DNA from 4 places in the Paenibacillus sp. genome. Region 3 is predicted to be linked to each of the others. Evidence: riboswitches for the same ligand, from Rfam matches in the RefSeq annotation. Region 3 holds a riboswitch; each other region holds the start of a gene.
The links. A riboswitch is a leader RNA that binds a small molecule or an ion and turns the genes downstream of it on or off. The one in region 3 is predicted to bind cyclic di-GMP.
Positions count from the first base shown of each region.

Region 1: linked by a shared signal. The riboswitch ahead of VE009_RS23705 (GTP cyclohydrolase II) and the one ahead of VE009_RS11195 (flagellar brake protein) in region 3 are both predicted to bind cyclic di-GMP.
Region 2: linked by a shared signal. The riboswitch ahead of VE009_RS09545 (WxL domain-containing protein) and the one ahead of VE009_RS11195 (flagellar brake protein) in region 3 are both predicted to bind cyclic di-GMP.
Region 4: linked by a shared signal. The riboswitch ahead of VE009_RS25860 (hypothetical protein) and the one ahead of VE009_RS11195 (flagellar brake protein) in region 3 are both predicted to bind cyclic di-GMP.

Region 1 is NZ_DASQNA010000041.1:330,055-334,263, forward strand. Features, by position in the region: gene ribD (bifunctional diaminohydroxyphosphoribosylaminopyrimidine deaminase/5-amino-6-(5-phosphoribosylamino)uracil reductase RibD) at 1-1,025, opposite strand, end outside; gene VE009_RS23705 (GTP cyclohydrolase II) at 1,022-1,789, opposite strand; cyclic di-GMP riboswitch class I at 1,976-2,071, opposite strand; gene VE009_RS23710 (glycoside hydrolase family 2 protein) at 2,241-4,209, opposite strand, start outside.
Region 2 is NZ_DASQNA010000018.1:103,490-107,698, reverse strand. Features, by position in the region: gene VE009_RS09555 (GerAB/ArcD/ProY family transporter) at 1-265, opposite strand, end outside; gene VE009_RS09550 (spore germination protein) at 267-1,841, opposite strand; cyclic di-GMP riboswitch class I at 2,080-2,167, shown strand; gene VE009_RS09545 (WxL domain-containing protein) at 2,243-2,977, shown strand; gene VE009_RS09540 (hypothetical protein) at 3,041-4,096, shown strand.
Region 3 is NZ_DASQNA010000021.1:8,962-13,170, reverse strand. Features, by position in the region: gene VE009_RS11210 (acetylxylan esterase) at 1-945, shown strand, start outside; gene VE009_RS11205 (sensory rhodopsin transducer) at 998-1,372, shown strand; gene VE009_RS11200 (DUF1811 family protein) at 1,525-1,842, shown strand; gene VE009_RS11195 (flagellar brake protein) at 1,865-2,542, opposite strand; cyclic di-GMP riboswitch class I at 2,628-2,718, opposite strand; gene VE009_RS11190 (GNAT family N-acetyltransferase) at 2,822-3,262, shown strand; gene VE009_RS11185 (DUF3892 domain-containing protein) at 3,319-3,558, shown strand; gene VE009_RS11180 (MBL fold metallo-hydrolase) at 3,621-4,209, opposite strand, start outside.
Region 4 is NZ_DASQNA010000050.1:12,917-17,125, reverse strand. Features, by position in the region: gene VE009_RS25875 (hypothetical protein) at 1-123, opposite strand, end outside; gene VE009_RS25870 (ABC transporter permease) at 157-1,350, opposite strand; gene VE009_RS25865 (ABC transporter ATP-binding protein) at 1,347-2,057, opposite strand; gene VE009_RS25860 (hypothetical protein) at 2,175-2,453, opposite strand; cyclic di-GMP riboswitch class I at 2,529-2,618, opposite strand; gene purE (5-(carboxyamino)imidazole ribonucleotide mutase) at 2,966-3,430, shown strand; gene purK (5-(carboxyamino)imidazole ribonucleotide synthase) at 3,464-4,209, shown strand, end outside.

The DNA.
Region 1 (4,209 bases), on a different contig from region 3:
CAAGCCTCATCAACCGTTTCCACGTCCGTGCCGCCGAAGGGAGTGAAGGAATTGCGTCCTCCCAGTATTTTGGGGGCGATATAAATTAACCATTTGTTAATCAGTTTAGTACGCAAGAAAGATCCATTGATTTCGCTGCCGCCTTCTACCATAAGGTCGGTAATGCCTCTCTGATATAAAATGCTCATCAAGGCATGCAGGTCAAGTCCGTATTCAGCTTGAGGTACAAAAAGAATATCCAGCCCTCTTTGTTTCAATGCGCTCACTTTTTCAGGATCCGCACCCTCTCTCGTCGCAATCCAAGTCTGTGCTTCCGAACAATCGGCCACATGAGCCGTCACCGGTAAGCGCAGATTCGTATCGAGGATGATGCGGGTCGGCTGTTTCGAACGCTCCGGCAATCGCGCCGTTAGGCGGGGGTTGTCCGCCAGCACCGTCTGGATCCCCACCAGAATGCCATCGACTTCGCTGCGCAACTGATGCACTTCCTGTTGTACCTGTGCCCCCGTGATCCACTGCGAGTGCCCCGTATGCGCAGCCAATTTTCCATCCAGCGTCATAGCCACGTTAGAAATAACGAACGGGAGTTGTTTGGTCATGTTGTGCACATATCGCTCATTGAGCAATTCGGCTTCCGCTTCCAACACCCCCACATCCACTCGGATCCCGTGTTCCCTCAACAGTTGAATGCCGCGTCCCGCCATCAACGGATTCGGATCCTGCATGGCGACGACGACACGCGCGACCCCAGCGTTCTTAACCATTTCCGCGCAAGGAGCGGTTCCTCCGACCAGAGAACAAGGTTCAAGCGTTACGTATAACGTGGCGCCTTTCGTATGCTCGCCGGCCATGCGAAAGGCATGAACTTCGGCATGAGGTTCCCCCGCTTTCCGATGGACGCCCATACCGACGATTTGCCCTTCTTTGACAAGAATGGCGCCCACGACGGGATTAGGCGTCGTTTTTCCTTTGGCTGTGGCTGCCAAATCCAACGCCAGTTTCATAAAATGCTGATCATGATTCACCTGCCGCTCCATCCTTCCTGTTCGACGCTTCGGGTCGAGGTCTCGTAAAGGTGACCGGATTTGGCGATTTTCGTTCTCAAGTATCGCTTATTATGCTTCGTGGGAGCCCCCCAAATAGAGACGTGTTGATCGGTAAGAAGCCCTTGCTCTCGAAGGGATTGCAATTTTTTGGGATTGTTCGTAATCAGACTGACCGGCTTGCGACGCATGCTTCGAAGTACGCGAATCGCTTCATCGTAGGAGCGCTGATCGTCGTCGTAACCAAGCTCATTATTGGCTTCTACCGTGTCGTAGCCTTGTTCCTGCAATAGATAAGCAAGAGACTTTGAAAAAAGCCCGATACCGCGCCCCTCATGATTAGCTATGTAAAAAAGAGCCCCGCAACCGTTTTGGGCGATCATGTTCAAGGAACGTTGCATTTGATAGCCGCAGTCGCAGCGCTTGCTTCCGAAAATATCCCCGGTATGGCATATGCTGTGAAACCGGACCAACGCTTGATCGTTGTTAGCAAAGTCGCCATAAACGAGTACGGAAGATTGCTGAGAAGATGCAAAATCAATTTCAGACAGTACGTCGAGAATCTCTCCTTCCAGCGGAGGAATGGTGTTCAGATTTAACCATGTATACCATTGGAAAGTAACTTCTCGACCTTCCAGTTGAACCGGGAGCTGCACGGGGCCAACAAGAACGAGATTCGGGCCGTGGTCTTGTCTCAGGATCTTAATCTTTTCGGCCACCACATTTCTAGCTTGCATCGAAATCATTATTTCATCTCCTTTTCGTCAGTTTTGTTGAATCTTTGGACTTAGTCGTCCCTGCAACTGGACACCACCTTTCTGTCAATATGTTTGTTTAATGGGTTAAAATAAAAAATCCCCACATTCGTTGCCGAAAATGGGGATTTTGAAAAACGGGAATACCCTGAGAGAGGCACCCGGATTTCCAAACTATTCGGCAACTGGCTGGCATAGACTTTGCATTTCGCAACTTCCTTAGCCCCTGTAGCTTTGCGTCGCTAATTTTCATTAGCTTTGCCATTATCGGTTTTGCATTACAGCTACAATGATAATCTTTGCTTTCTATCATTGCAATCTATATTTTACATATATGCCACAGTTTGCCACGAGGCGAGTAACGACTCTGCCTCATGAACAACGGGAACAGCTCCTGATTGATCGCCTGCTGGCAGGAGTCCATTGCCCCAACGAAGATGGTTTACCGTTTTTGCAAGAGTTTATGCAGCACCTGTGTCGCGATCGGGTGAACGCCGTAAGATTGCAGCAATCTCCACGTAACGACGAGGATGGACCCGAGACCGTATGTTTTGCGCACGATCGATCCGCCGACCTGTCCGATCCAACCTTGGAAATACCCGGAGATCACTTCGCCGGACTCCGCAAGTCCGGGATTGCCGAATAGCGGAATCGAACGGCGGCCGCCTCCGATTTTATAATCCGTAAACGGCAGCACGTAATGCGGAATCAGCTCGTCGACCTCCCACCCCATCTCGGGCCGAAGCGGCACGCCTTCGAACCAAGCAACGTCGACAAAATTGAATGAAGAAGCGCGGGGCCAGCTCTCCCCTTCGGGCAAATGCCGGAACGTAAACTGGTCGCGATGGGTCAGCTGCTCTCCTTCCTCCGCCAAGAAAACGGCATATCCCCCTTGCCGTACGAATTGCAGTACGTTCTGGTCCAATCGATTGGTAAGAATGACCGCATCCGTCGACAGTTCCTCTTTCACGGCCGCTCCGTTCGCTTGCATACGCCGTACGAAATCGGAGGAAAGCCGATAAGGCGTCACCTCAAGACCTTGAATACTTTGTTTCGTCGGAGACACGGTTAATTCCTCTTCGTTGCCGGCCGTAAGTTCCGAACCGTTCCACAGCTCGATCCGGAATACGAAAGCGCGTGACGAATCAACTTCCGGCGCATGGAATTGGACCGCGCATTCCAGCCTGCAATGTACGCTTCCATCCAGCCGAACGGGAAATTCCCCGGATAACGCCGTACCCTCGATCTCCCAACGCGCGACCCCCTCGAACGTCAAGCCGTCATGATTGGAAACGATGACGTCCCATGCCTGGTTTTCCCCCGCCCACAGGTTGTGCTTCACGCCGTCGACCATAATTGTCAAGGCGCCGTTAAAATCTTTTAACCGTTCGAAACCGACTTTAGGATTCCGGAGATAATCCAACCATCCGTTCGTCTCCCACTCGATGTCCGTAAATTCCGTCACGACGTAACCGGCTACCAGCGGGCGCTTGCGCATTTCTTCAATGACCGATTTTACGGCCCGGAACATCCTCTGCTGCGAGGCGACAGCTAATGTTTCGTACGAATCGAACGCCCGGTTCAGGCCGAATTTGGCGAAGTTCGCTTCCGCCGTAACCGGTTTTTTATAATCTTCTTGATGGGACTCTTCCCCTTGATTCACGAACCACCACGGTTCCCGATTGCCGTAATGGTCCTTCAGCTTCTGCATACTCGGCAAGCCCCAAACCCCGAATTCCGAAACGATGATCGGTTGCCCGTTCGACCGGCGATCCCCTACAAAATTACGGTCCGGATCCCCTACGACGAATTCGTCCAGATCGCGCCTCCACGCATCGAGTTGGTCGGGACAAACGAAGTAGCGATGATGATCGTTAATATCCGTTTTCACATGCGCCCAGCCGCTGTTGTCGCAGAGCAGGCGCGTCGGGTCGTACGCCTTTAGTTCGTCGTACAATTCCTCCACATGCCTTTGCTTCGCAGGATCTCTGGCGAGATCCCACTCGAGCCCCCACTCCTCATTGTATAGAGACCAAATGATAATTGACGGACAATTATAATCGCGGTCCACCATAGCGAATAAATCGTTGCGAAACCGGCGGGCCCCTGCCGGCGTCCATTTCACGTAATTCGGCGGTTCCGCCCAAATGAGCATCCCCATACGGTCAGCCCAATATAAATATCGCGGAAGCTCCACTTTGATATGCTTGCGCAGCAAATTGAAGCCCATCTCCTTCGCAAGCTGGATCTCCCGTTGAATATATTCATCGGATGGAGCCGTGTAAATCGTGTCCGGGTAGAACGCTTGATCTAACGCACCGCGAATATACAGCGGCTTGCCGTTGAGGACAACCATGCCGTCCGCATACTCGACGCGCCTCATGCCGAACCGTTCCGTCTTAACGTCTATG
Region 2 (4,209 bases), on a different contig from region 3:
AAAGAAATCCTAACGTATCACCCAAAGGACGTCCGATCAGCTTCCTGGCGTATTCTATGATCGAATCCCTAGGAAACCGGGTGCCAAGGAACGTTATCGCAACGAGGCCTGCGGCCGTAATGGCGAGACCGACGAGCGTCGCCAGCGGCGCCCCGTAATTCACGCGTTCGGCCGTTATGCGCGGCAGCGCGAGGACGCTGATGCCGATTAAGCTGGATACGAGCACGGCCGCAGCCTGCACCGCCGTAATTTGACGTTCGCGCATGCTACGATGTCCCCCTTCCGTTCGAGCCGCTCCGCGGGTTTGGATACGGCGCGGCGCGAAGCCGCTCGCGCGGTCGCAGCTCCGCCGGCCGGTCCAGCAGAAACCGGATCGGCGCTCGTATGATCGCGTCCTTGAGGCCCGCGGCATTCAGCGGCGCGACCGGGGCGAGGAACGGCACGCCGAACGAGCGCAGCGAAATCAGATGGTTGTTCACGAGAAACAACGCCAAGATCAAGCCGAAGAAACCGAATAGACCGGTGGCAGCGATAATCGGAAACCGGAGCATACGGAACGCCATCGCGGCGTTGTACGCCGGCGTCGCGAACGAGCTGATCGTCGTCAGCGCGATCACCACGACGGTGATCGGACTGACGAAGCCGGCCATGACCGCCGCCTGCCCGATGACCAGCACGCCGACGATCGACAGCGCGCCGCCGATTTGCTGCGGCATGCGAACGGTCGCTTCCCGCAAAATCTCCACCGCCACTTCCATGACGAACACCTCGAGAAACGTCGGGAACGGCACCCCGGCTCGGCCGCTGGCGACGGCGACGGCGAACTTCGTCGGGATGAGCTCCGGATGGAACGACAAAATGGCGATGTACAACGAAGGCGTAATAAGCGAAAACAGCAGCGCCATCAAGCGGACGAGCCGAAGCATGCTCATGATGCCCGCCCGTTCGTTGTAATCCTCCGACGTTTGGTAGAACATCGCGAAGGACGTCGGACACAGCAACGCGTACGGTGAACCGTCCGTCAAAATAGCGACGCGGCCTTCAAGCAAATTGCCGACCGTTACATCCGGCCGTTCCGTGTTCCGAATTTGCGGAAACGGCGACCATGGGTTGTCTTGAACGTATTGCTCGATGTAACCTGCATCGAGAATGCGGTCGATGTCGATCGCATTCAGCCGCCGCTCCACGTCTTCGACGAGCTTCGGGTTCGCGATGCCGTCCAAATACAACAATATGACGCTCGTTTTCGTAAGCCGCCCCAGCTGCAGCGTCTTCATTTTCAGCTGTTCCGTGGGGAGCCGTGTACGAATCAGCGCAATGTTCGTCTGCAAATTTTCGATGAAGCCGTCCCTCGGCCCCCGAATGACCTGCTCGCTCTTCGGCTGCTCCACGGCGCGCTGCTCGACCTTCTGCACGTTCACGACGATCGCTTCGTCGAAGCCTTCGATCAGCACGACGGCGCTCCCCGCCAGCAAGTCGCTCACGGCTAGCCGACAATCCGGCGCGGTTTTCCCGTCCGCATGAAACATCGTTTGCTTGAGAACGAGTTCCGCGGCCCGCGACGAATCCGCCGGCTCAGGCTTCGCCGAAAGCTGCATCAATGGCTTGATGACGGTTTCCGAGATCATGTCCTTATCGACCAAGCTCGTGAAAAACAGCGCGGCCGCCGACGTACCGCCGAACGCGTCGAAATCCCGAATAACGAAATCCTGCGTATGATGGAAGACGGACTTGAAATATTCGAGTTTCTCCTGAAACGACGATCCGGCAGTCGAGCTTTGGCCGAAAGGCGCCTTGCCCTTCGACCGAACCGTTCCGGCTGCATTGGACTTGCGGTACATCGCTACACCCCTCGGAGGTACGCTCTTCGCGTACGATTGCGTAGCAATTATTGTACGCAAAACGCGTACTTCGCATGCAGCTCGTCCCAGAACCGGAAACCGAGACTTCTTCGTATTGGAAACGATTCATCGAATCTATCATGTTGTCTATACTTGGAGTATTGCTTTTGATGCAAATTCGAATATACTCAGTAAGGTAAGACGTGATCGCGATCCGCTTTCCGACGAAAACTGAATCCTGTAACAAAGGCAAACCCGCGGAAACGCGGGGACGCAAAGCCGTGGGTCTAACGCAGCCATGCTGCCACGATCGCCAGGCCGCTGGAAGGATGGACATACAAGCACGACTTCCATCCCCCTCGGCAGATGGATTTTTTTATGCCAAAATGGAGGGTCATATGATGAAGAAGCAATTTCGTACTATCGCGGCGATCGCCGCGATCGCGGCATCCGTCGCAAGCATTGGAACACCGACCGCTGCGGCATCGGGCACCGCCGTTAACGGGGCGGACAACGTATACGTGTCCTCGGACCCGAACCAAGCGCCGGCAACAACCCCTACGACGATACAATCGACTTCGCAAATGTCGCTCGGTTCGTACTTGATCGACATGGGGTCGGCCGTGCCGGCCATTACGGCCAACGATTATGTGCGGGTCGACGACAACACGGGGCAAGGCGCCGGTTGGAAAGTCACGGTCTCGGCATCCGACTTGCGCGCTACCGTGAACGATCCTTCCTTGAACGGGGCTACCTTCAAGGTAAATCTTCCGGTGGACAGCACAAATCCGGACCCTATTCATAATACGAATACGCCGATTCTTCAGGTCGTACAGGACGGCACGCTGACAGGCGTGAACTCGTCGGACACGACGAACGTCTCCGCTTACAGCGGTCAAGTCACGACTTCCGGCGTGCGCATCATGGACGCGGACGTCATGTTCGGTCAAGGCGCCTATACGCAACGTTTTCGTTACACTTTGAAGCTTCCACAATATATTTCGATTGCTCAACTCTCCGATATCGCTGCGGGCTCTCAATATGAGGCAACCAATTCGAACCGTCCTGCTCAAGTCGGTTTGTTCGAAGGTTCGTACAGCACAACGGTAACCTACACCGTTGCAACGGGGCCGTAAGCATGAATCACAGGCGACCACTCTGCTCGAGCTGGTTGCCTTTTTTATGGAAGGGGGATATGAATGATCGCAAAATGCTTTGGGATCATTATGGCCGCTATGCTGTTGACGATATACGGAATGGAACCGCGGGTTTCGGCGGCTGATGCCGAAGAAGGGATCGTCGCCATTCAAGCCAAAGGGGATCAAGTCGTTGCCGGTTATTACTCCTTCATCGGGAAGCCCGGCGAAATCATTACCTTCGAGTTGGGAACGCGGAATACGTCTGGCGCCCACATCGCCAACGGTTTCTTGTATGTCTCCGATGCGCCGGTCGCCATCGGCGGCGGCATGGGCGCGGTCGATCCGGAACATATCCAGCGCGGCGGAATCGGGTCCTGGTTCCTTGTTCCGGAACAAGAAATCCATCTGCGTGCCGGCGAGAAAAAAGACGTTACGCTTCAACTTACCATCCCGAAAGATGCCGCTCCGGGCGACCACGTCGCGGTTCTCACCCTTCGTCACCTGTTGAAGGAACAAGAACGGCAAGAGATCGAAGACGGCACATCGGTAACGATCAATAAAGCTTATGCGCAGGCGATCGGCGTGCTGGTCACGGTGCCGGGCGCGGAGACGCACAAGCTGACGCTCGCTTCTATGGAAACGCAATGGGACGGCGCAAACTTGGGATTGGCGCTTTCCATTCGCAATGACGGAAATAAAGTGGAACGATTGAAGGGCGAAATTCGGATTTATCGAGACGGAACGTTGCTGCATACAGAAAAAGCCGAAATGGGCTCGATTTACCCGGGGAAGGTTGGCATCTACAACCTCCAACAGCTGCCGAACGCGCTGAAGAAAGCGGGAGAATACACGGCGGAAGTGACATGGGAGTACGCCGGGGTGACGGAAAGCACAACGTTCGCCTACAACCTTACGGGTGTGAGCGTGTCTCGCGCAGAAGCGACCCATTACCAACAAACCGGCGAGACGTTCTCGGAAGAGGCCATCATTATTACGAAGTCCGATGCCTTGAAGATTGCCGGCGTCGTCGCCGCTTCGATCGTTCTCATTATCGCGCTAGTCTTCATCATCCGCCGAAGAAAGAACGGTTCGAACCGACAAGCCCCCGGGAGGTAACGCCGCCCGCGGGCTTCTTCTTTATTATAAGCAAAACAACACACCCCTATCGATTGGTTTACTGTCAAACCAATCCATAGGGGTGTTCATTCGTTTTTCATTTTTTGTAAATT
Region 3 (4,209 bases):
GACAAACGAATCGAAGAGCTGCACCGGTTACGCCCTTCGAGCGAGCCGCCCCCGGATTTGGACGCGTTCTGGGAACGGACCGAACGGGAGGCGCTGGAGGCTCCGTTCCGCTCGACCCGCGCGCCGCTGGCAACGCCGCTCGCCGGAATGAAAGCGTACGCAGTGTCGTACGAAAGCTTCGCGGACACGACGATTCGCGGCATGCTGCTGCTGCCGGCGTTCGCGGAGGGCCCGTTCCCGTGCGTGCTGACGTTCCCGGGTTATACAGGGGGCAAGGGAGAGCCGGAGGCGTATGCGCATTGGGTGCTGATGGGCGTCGCCGTGTTCGCCGTCGACGTGCGCGGACAAGGCGGGGAGACGGGCAACCGGCTCGGCACCGATTTCGGGATGGCCCGCGGTTGGATTACGCAGGGACTGCTCGATCCGGATCGCTGCTATTACAAAGCGCTCGCGATCGACGCGCTGCGCGCGGCGCAGTGGATGGCGGAGCAGCCCGAACTGGACGCGAGCCGGCTCGGCGCCGTGGGCGGCAGTCAAGGCGGCGGATTGGCGCTGCTCGTCTCGGCGCTGCACCGCTCCATCGGCCTCACGGTCGCGGACATTCCGAACATGTGCCACATGGATCACGGCGTGCTCCACTCGACCGGTTCCTTGACGGAGGTGGCCGATTTCTTGCGGAGGTTTCCCGAGAAGCTGCCGGCGGCGCTGCGCACGTTAAGCTATTTCGATATGCTTCATTTGGTGAAGCGCATTCGCCATCCGCTGCTCATGTCCGTCGGGCTTAAGGATACCGTCTGCATGCCGGAGCAAATTTTCCCGGCGTACCACGCGGCGGCATCGGAGGATAAGCGGCTCGAGATTTATCCGTTTACCGGCCACGCGGTCGAATCGGCGCAACGGCGCATCGGGTTGGAGTTTGTAAGAGAACGTTGGTTCCCGGCGTGATTCCCGCCTTGATTCCGGCACATTCATTCACAGTACATAGGAGGTAACATTTATGGCGGCAAACGGTTACAAAGTATGGTACATTCCGGACGGGTACATCCCGCCGATCAGCACGGGCTCGCTGACGAGCCATGAGTCGATTTGCGTGCTTAATACGAACGAAGCGGACGCGAATTTGCTGGTTACCGTCTATTTCGAGGACCGCGACCCGATCGAGAACGTCGAAGTGCGCGTCGGCGGGCGCCGGACGGCGCATGTGCGCACGAGCTCGCTCGAAAAGAACGGAGAGTCGATTCCGGTCGGCGTGCCGTACGCGATGGAGGTGCGCAGCGACGTGCCGATCATCGTGCAGTACAGCCGGATGGACGCGACGCAGCCGGCGAACACGCTCGCGACGACGATGGGCTTCCCGGTCGCGGCGGAATAACGGCAAAGCGATTTTTGCGCAAGGGCTGCCGCAGCCGACGGGCTGACGGCGGCCCTTTTTCGCGCGCGCGGCGGACCGGCGGACCCGGACGGTTGAAATGCGCGGCCGGATAAGAAACAATAGAAGACATACGAGAAAGGGGGACGAAGCGTTTGAAACGGTTCAGCGAAATGACGGAGGACGAGCTGCGCTCGGAAATCGACCGGCTGGCGAAGGAACTCGAAGCGAGCCGGCTCGAGGGCGAGAGGGACGTGCTGCGGCAAAAGTGGCTGATGGCCCGGTCGTATGCCGCGAGAAGCCGATCGTTCCCGCCCGGACGGTATCGCGTCGAAGATGCCGACGACATCTTTACGCTCCGGTACGTGAACGGCGTGATGGGGTGGGGCGTTTGGGGCCGCGGCGGCGAAGAAACGGCGCTGCCGCTCGCGGTGCTGACGCCGGAGGATGATGCGGCGAAGGAACGGCGCTAAGCGAGCGGACCGCCCGGCGGCGTCACATCGCGGTCAGCTCGTCGAGGCGGCGTTTCGCTCGCTGCTTGATTTGCGTGCGCAGGATGTATCCGCGCAGCGCTTGCAAATGCTCTGCGCCGATATCCAAGAAGCGGGCCCCGACGTACAGGCCGTCTTCGACCGGCTGTCTCCGGGAGACCTCGATCGTGCAGAAGACGCCGCCGTTCCAATCAAGCAGCGCCTCGGCCTGCATAAGCGGCTGAATGCCCGGGTCCCGCGCAGCGACGAAGCCGATGCCGCCTAAGCTGAAATTGCGGATGGAGATGAGGAGCGGCTCTTCGAGCTTATTGTCGCCGCCTTTCGACCAGCGGACCGCGGTCAGCTTGCCGGACTCGTTCACGTCGATGCGCGGATGCTGGCGGCGCTGCGCAAGGCGCTGATTTTCCGGGGGATTGAGCACCATCACCATGCCGATGTCTTTCGCCACGACGGACGACTGAAGCGTCTGGAAGCCGTTCGTGGAGTAGGCGGTCAACTTGACGGGATCCCCGGGCTTATATTGTTTCGACTGCGGGAGCTCGATTTCGATAATGTCGCCTTCGACGTAACTGACGACTCCGGTCGCGATGAAGCCGTCTTTCTCGATCGAAATTTTACAGCCGACGGCGACGGCGTTCTTCTGATGATGATGGACGTTGTCGGACATTTGCAGCCATGACATGAGCTCCAGCCCCCTGGGAATCTTCGTTCGAAAAAAACAAAACGTCCGCCGAAGGCGGACGAAGGACATGCATCGTCGGCTCTGCTTCGGCAACCCGGCTGCCGTGACGACGAGACAGTCGTTGTAGGCCCGTGGCTTTGCGTCTCCGGCTTTCGTCGGATTTGCCCTGTTCGGTGAGTCTCAAGTATACTTTTGCCTATTATTATAGGTCTTCTTTACCAATATGTGCAAGTGGAATGCAGGATGACTTTTACAATTCGCACCCGGGAGGTCCGCATCATGAAAGTCATAAAAATCGATACGGAAGAAGCGCTCCGGAAAGCGCTGGACATTCGATTCGAGGTGTTCGTCGACGAGCAGGGCGTGCCTCGGGAGGAAGAGATGGATCAGTACGACGCGTCGCCGGCTTCGGCGCGCCATCTGCTGCTCGAGATCGACGGAGAGCCGGCGGCGGCGGGCCGGTTTATCGCCTATAAGCCGGATACGGCCAAAATGCAGCGCATCGCCGTTCGGCGGACGTACCGCGGCCGCGGCGTCGGACGCGAGCTGATGCTCGCCTTGGAGTCGTGGGCGAAAGAAGAAGGATTTACGAACAGCCTGCTCGACGCGCAGTGCCAAGCCGAGCCGTTCTATCGTTCGCTCGGGTACGCCGCGGTGTCGCCCGAGACGTTCCTCGACGCGGGCATTCCGCATGTGCGGATGACGAAGCCGCTCATATAAGGGATCGTATACGCTCGTGCGCCGCGGGCATCCTAACCGCCTAAGGAGGGATGTGCATGGCGCGATCGAACGAGCGGGAAACGTTCGTCGCCGTCCGCAAAAACGGCGACGGCGACATTACCGCGTTTCGGACGTCCTCGGGCAGGGATCTGGACTACGAGCAAGCGCTTCAAGAGGTGCAGGCGGGGGCGATCGCCGGGGCGAACGCCTTCAAGGGGCGCGACGGGGAGACGTACATTCGCGGCGACGCGGACGGCGACCCGACGAACAATTTGGACGCCCTGCCGCCGTTCTAACAACGACAAAGAGCCGCTCCGCTTTTGCAAGCGGGGCGGCTCTTTTCGCATGCGCGCATCGGCTATTCGAATTCGTAGGGAACCTGCTGCTCGATAAAGCGCATTTTGCCGGTTTTCCCGAGGAAATCGTCGCGGTTGTCGTTGTAATGCATCAGCCAAACGCGCTCCTGAAGCGATTCGGGAAGCGTAAGCAGCTCGTCGAGCGTCGCATGCACCGTTCCCGGACCGACGAGCTGGCAATCATGCAAAATATGCTTGCATCGGCCGGTCTCGACCAGCCGGGAGAGAAGATGCGGATCGAACGTCATATCGGACGTGTAGAACACGCTGTCGTTCAGGAGCACCGAGAAGCTCGGCTTGTTCGGAATATGCTTCGTCGGCATAAGCTCCACGGTCAGCCCTTCATGAAGCGGGACCGGAACGCCGGGATCGAGCGGGCGGACGTCGAAATAGCAATCCAAGGAATCGCAATTGGAGCTCCGGTCTTCGAGCGCGCCTTTCAGCGCGTTCTCCCATAACGGCCGGACGATCGCCGAAGGCACATACAGCGTTAGCTTGCGGCGATGGACGTACATCATGCGGAACGCGATCTCTTCCAAGCCGCCGACATGATCGCCGTGAACGTGAGTGATCAAAATGGCGTTCAAGTCC
Region 4 (4,209 bases), on a different contig from region 3:
CGCGGCGTCGGCTTGGCCTGCCGCTCCGACCGGCTGCGCAGTCTGTCCGCAGGAGGTAAGCAGGGCGGCCGCGAGAACCGTCCCTATGATGGCTATGAGGCGTTGGATCCGCAGTCGGTGCATAACGGCGTCTCTCCTTTGATCACTTGTGATTTCTCAAGAATGGATATGCTGCAATCCGTGTTGGGCGTCTTTGCGATAGAGGCCGATCAGCGGGCTGACGCACAGCGCGATCAACAGCCACAGCCCGCCCACGAAGGCAATGGCCGTAACGGCGTCCGGGGCGACGGGCGGCAGCGCTACGCCCCAAGCCGACAGGGCGTAGCGGCGCGCGAAGGCGAAGACGGCGGCCGACAAGCCGAAACCGGCGGCCGAGCCGCAGCCGGCCAGCAGCGCGGTCTCGAGCAGCAGGTTACCTAGAACGATCGTTCTGTTCATACCGAGCGCCCTCAGCAGCGCCATTTCGGAGCGGCGCTGGACGTTCGTGCTGAGCACGGCGAACGCCACCGCGAGCGCGCACAGCAGGACGCTGACGCCGCCGATCAGCTGGGCCGCTCTCTCGCCGAGGCGGAACATGGAGAGCAGCTCGCGGAAAACGCGAACCGGATATTCCGCTTGGACGCCGGGCAGCTCGTTCAGCTCTTCGCGAAGGGCGGGCGCGAAGCCGAGCTGTTCCGGCTTCAGCAGCACGGCGGTGATGTCGCCGTGCTCCGCCTCTTCGCCGTGCGCGTCCCATACGCTCTCCAGCGGGGTGAACAGCCCGAGATCGTCCGCCGAACCGACAGGGCGCAAGACGCCTACAACGCGGTATTCGTCTTCGTGCGCCTCGCCGTGGGCGCCGCCGACGCCATGGTTGCCGTGGAATTCGTCGCCGACGGAGAGGCCGGTCCGCTCGGCGGCTTCGGCGCCCAGCACGACGTCGCCCGACTTGGCGAACCACTCGCCGCCGCGCAGCGCGAACCGTTCGGGAAGACCTTCGCGGTGCGGCGTGAAATAGTCCCGCGTCGTGCCGACGATGGAGAGCCCCATGTAGGAGTCGCCCAAAGCGAGCGGAACGGCTTTCAGCACCCGAGGGTCGTCCGTCAATCGTTCGTATATGCTGCGATCGATGTTGCCGTTAGGGACGTCGGCCCGCATCACGCTGCTGAGCACGAGCTGCGTGGCGCTGCCCTCCGCGCCGACGACGATTTCGTAGGTTCCGGCTTGTTGCAGCAAACCTTCGCGCAAGCTGGCGGATACGGAAGAGACCGTAAATACGAGCGCCGCGGCGACGCTGACGACGAGACACATGAACAAGAAGGAGTATTTTCGTCCCCGCAGCTGCAGGAGAAGGAGGCGCAGCGCGCTCATGCGGAAGCCTCCTTCGGAGACAGAGCTTCTTTGTAAATTTGATTCAGCTCGGACATCCGCTCCTTCCGTTCGAAGCGGGCGGCGACGAGCTCGTCGTGGGTGACGGCGACGAGCGCCGCGCCGCGTTCGCGGCATAATCCGCACAGCATGTCCATGACGGCGCCGGCGGTCGCGACATCCAGATTGCCTGTGGGCTCGTCCGCCAGCACGAGGCTGGGCTCGTGGAGCAGCGCCCGCGCGATCGCGACGCGCTGCTGCTCGCCTCGCGACAGAAGCGAGCTCTTGAGCGCCGCTCGATGGCCGAGGCCGACGCGCCGAAGCAGCTCCGCGGCGCGCGCTTTGGCCTCGGATTCGCTCCATCGGGGGTGCACGGCGTGCTGCACCAGCACGTTGTCCATCGCGCTCATGTAGGGGAAGAGGTGGAAGTTCTGAAAGACGTAGCCGATGCGCTCGCCGCGAAACCGGTCGCGCGAACTTTCCGGGAGGGCGTACAGGTCTACGCCGAGGACGGTGACCTGCCCCTCGGCGGGGCGGGTCATCCCGGCGACGACGTTCAGCAGCGTCGACTTGCCGGAGCCGCTGGGTCCCATGACGGCCACTTGCTCCCCTGCGGAAACGCGGAAATCGTCGACGCGGAGGATGGTTTCGTTGACGGAGCGCGCCGGGCGCACGACCGCGCCGCGGCACTGGATGACGTATGGCTTCATCGGGGAATCGACACCTTTATCGGTTTTGTAAGAATCTATGAAAAGAAGTATAGCACATTAAGATTCCTATAAACCGTTAAAGGTTTGCTAAGGCGCGAGGGTAAAGCGGTTACATTTTTAAAGAATCTTTGATTTGTACTCGCCGCAGGAAAAACAATGTTCTACGCTGCATTTCTGCGGGTAGCAGTTGTCGCTCGCTTTCGAGCAGTAGATAGGGGAGGGGTCTTCGAAGTCCGGCGAGATCATGTGGCAGTAGCGGCAGGACCCTACCAGGGCGACCGTCATGCGGAGAATCAATAATTGGATGTCCCGGATGTCTTCATGGAGAAGGGCTTCGTGGTCGACTTCGGCGGAGTATATGATTTTTCCGACCGTTTCTTCTTCGCGTTCGAGCATTTCATTCACTCCCCACTTCCGCGGGCAAAGCGCAATAACGCTAAAAAAAGACACGCCCGTAGGTGTGTCTTTCCCTAGGGCAGCTTGGCGATCGTGGCTTCTTGCGAAGCGGTAGACCCATAGCTTTGCGTCCTTCCCTTTCGGTAAAGTTTGCCGTTTGCCTGTATCGAAGTCAGTATTTTCATCCTACTAAATTACCATCATAATACCATAACTTGGAACTTGAGTCACTATTTTTTTGGAAAGGCGGATGTTTGCGAAAATACGAACTATATTGAAAACGGTTGAGAGAATGTTCGCTTTTTGCGTTGACATAGCCGTGTAAGCATTGGTACACTAAAGATGAATAAAGGAATTTACGACAAACGCTTTTTTCGTCCTGGGACTGCGCGATGCGCGGAGCTGCGCCCGGACTTTTGTTTTGTACGAGGGCGGAAATTCAGGTTAAGATACTCTAATTAATTAAGGATAAGGAGATGGATGACGTGTCTACACCGATTGTCGGCGTCGTTATGGGCAGCAAATCGGATTGGGAAACGATGAAGCTGGCTTGCGAGACGCTCGAAGCGCTCGGCGTGCCGTACGAGAAACGGGTCGTTTCGGCGCATCGGACGCCCGATCTCATGTTCGAATACGCGGAGCAGGCCCGGGAGCGGGGCATCAAGGTCATTATCGCGGGTGCGGGCGGCGCCGCTCATTTGCCCGGCATGATCGCGGCGAAGACGGAGCTGCCGGTCATCGGCGTGCCGGTGAAGTCCGCGGCGCTGAACGGACTGGATTCGCTGCTGTCGATCGTGCAGATGCCGGCCGGCGTTCCGGTGGCGACGGTCGCGATCGGCGCGGCGGGCGCGACGAACGCGGGGCTGCTCGCGGCGCAGATCGTAGGCGCCTTCGACCCCGAGGTGGCGGCAAGGCTGAAGGAACGCCGCGCGAACACGCGCGCGGAAGTAGAAGCAATCGGCGATAACCTACCGTAAATTGGAGATACTACCGACATGGAAACCATTGACATGAAGAGAGTGTTGCCCGGCGCGACGATCGGCGTGCTCGGGGGCGGCCAGCTCGGCCGCATGTTGGCGCTGAAAGGGCGCGAAATGGGATATCGGTTCGTCACGCTCGATCCGACGCCGGATTCGCCTTGCGGACAAGTATCGGACCGCCAGGTGACGGCCGCGTACGCGGACGAGCGCGCGGCGCGGGAGCTCGCGTCGCTCGCCGACGTGATCACGTACGAGTTCGAGAACGTGAACGCGGGCGTGGCGGCGGTGCTGGAGCGGGAGTCGTACGTGCCGCAGGGCAGCGAGCTGCTGCGGACGACGCAGCATCGGCTGCGCGAGAAGCGCGCCATTGAAGCGGCGGGCGTCCGGGTGGCGCCGTACCGCGCCATCGAGTCGACCGCGGATTTGCGCGAGGCGATCCAGGAATTTGGCCTGCCGTGCGTGCTGAAAACCGCGACAGGCGGCTATGACGGGAAGGGCCAATTCGTCATCAGGCGCGCCGAGCAGGCCGCGGAGGCGTTCACGGCGCTCGGCGGCGGCGCGGTCGAGCTCGTGCTCGAGCAGTTCGTCGATTTCGAACGGGAGCTGTCCGTCATCGCCGCGCGCGGGTTGGACGGCGAGGTGCGGACGTTCCCGCCGGCTTGGAACGTGCACGTGAACAGCATTCTGCACACGTCGACGGCGGCGGACGGGCTCATCCCGGACGACGTCGCGGGGCGCGCCCGCCGGATGGCGGCGGATATCGCGAATTCGCTGAA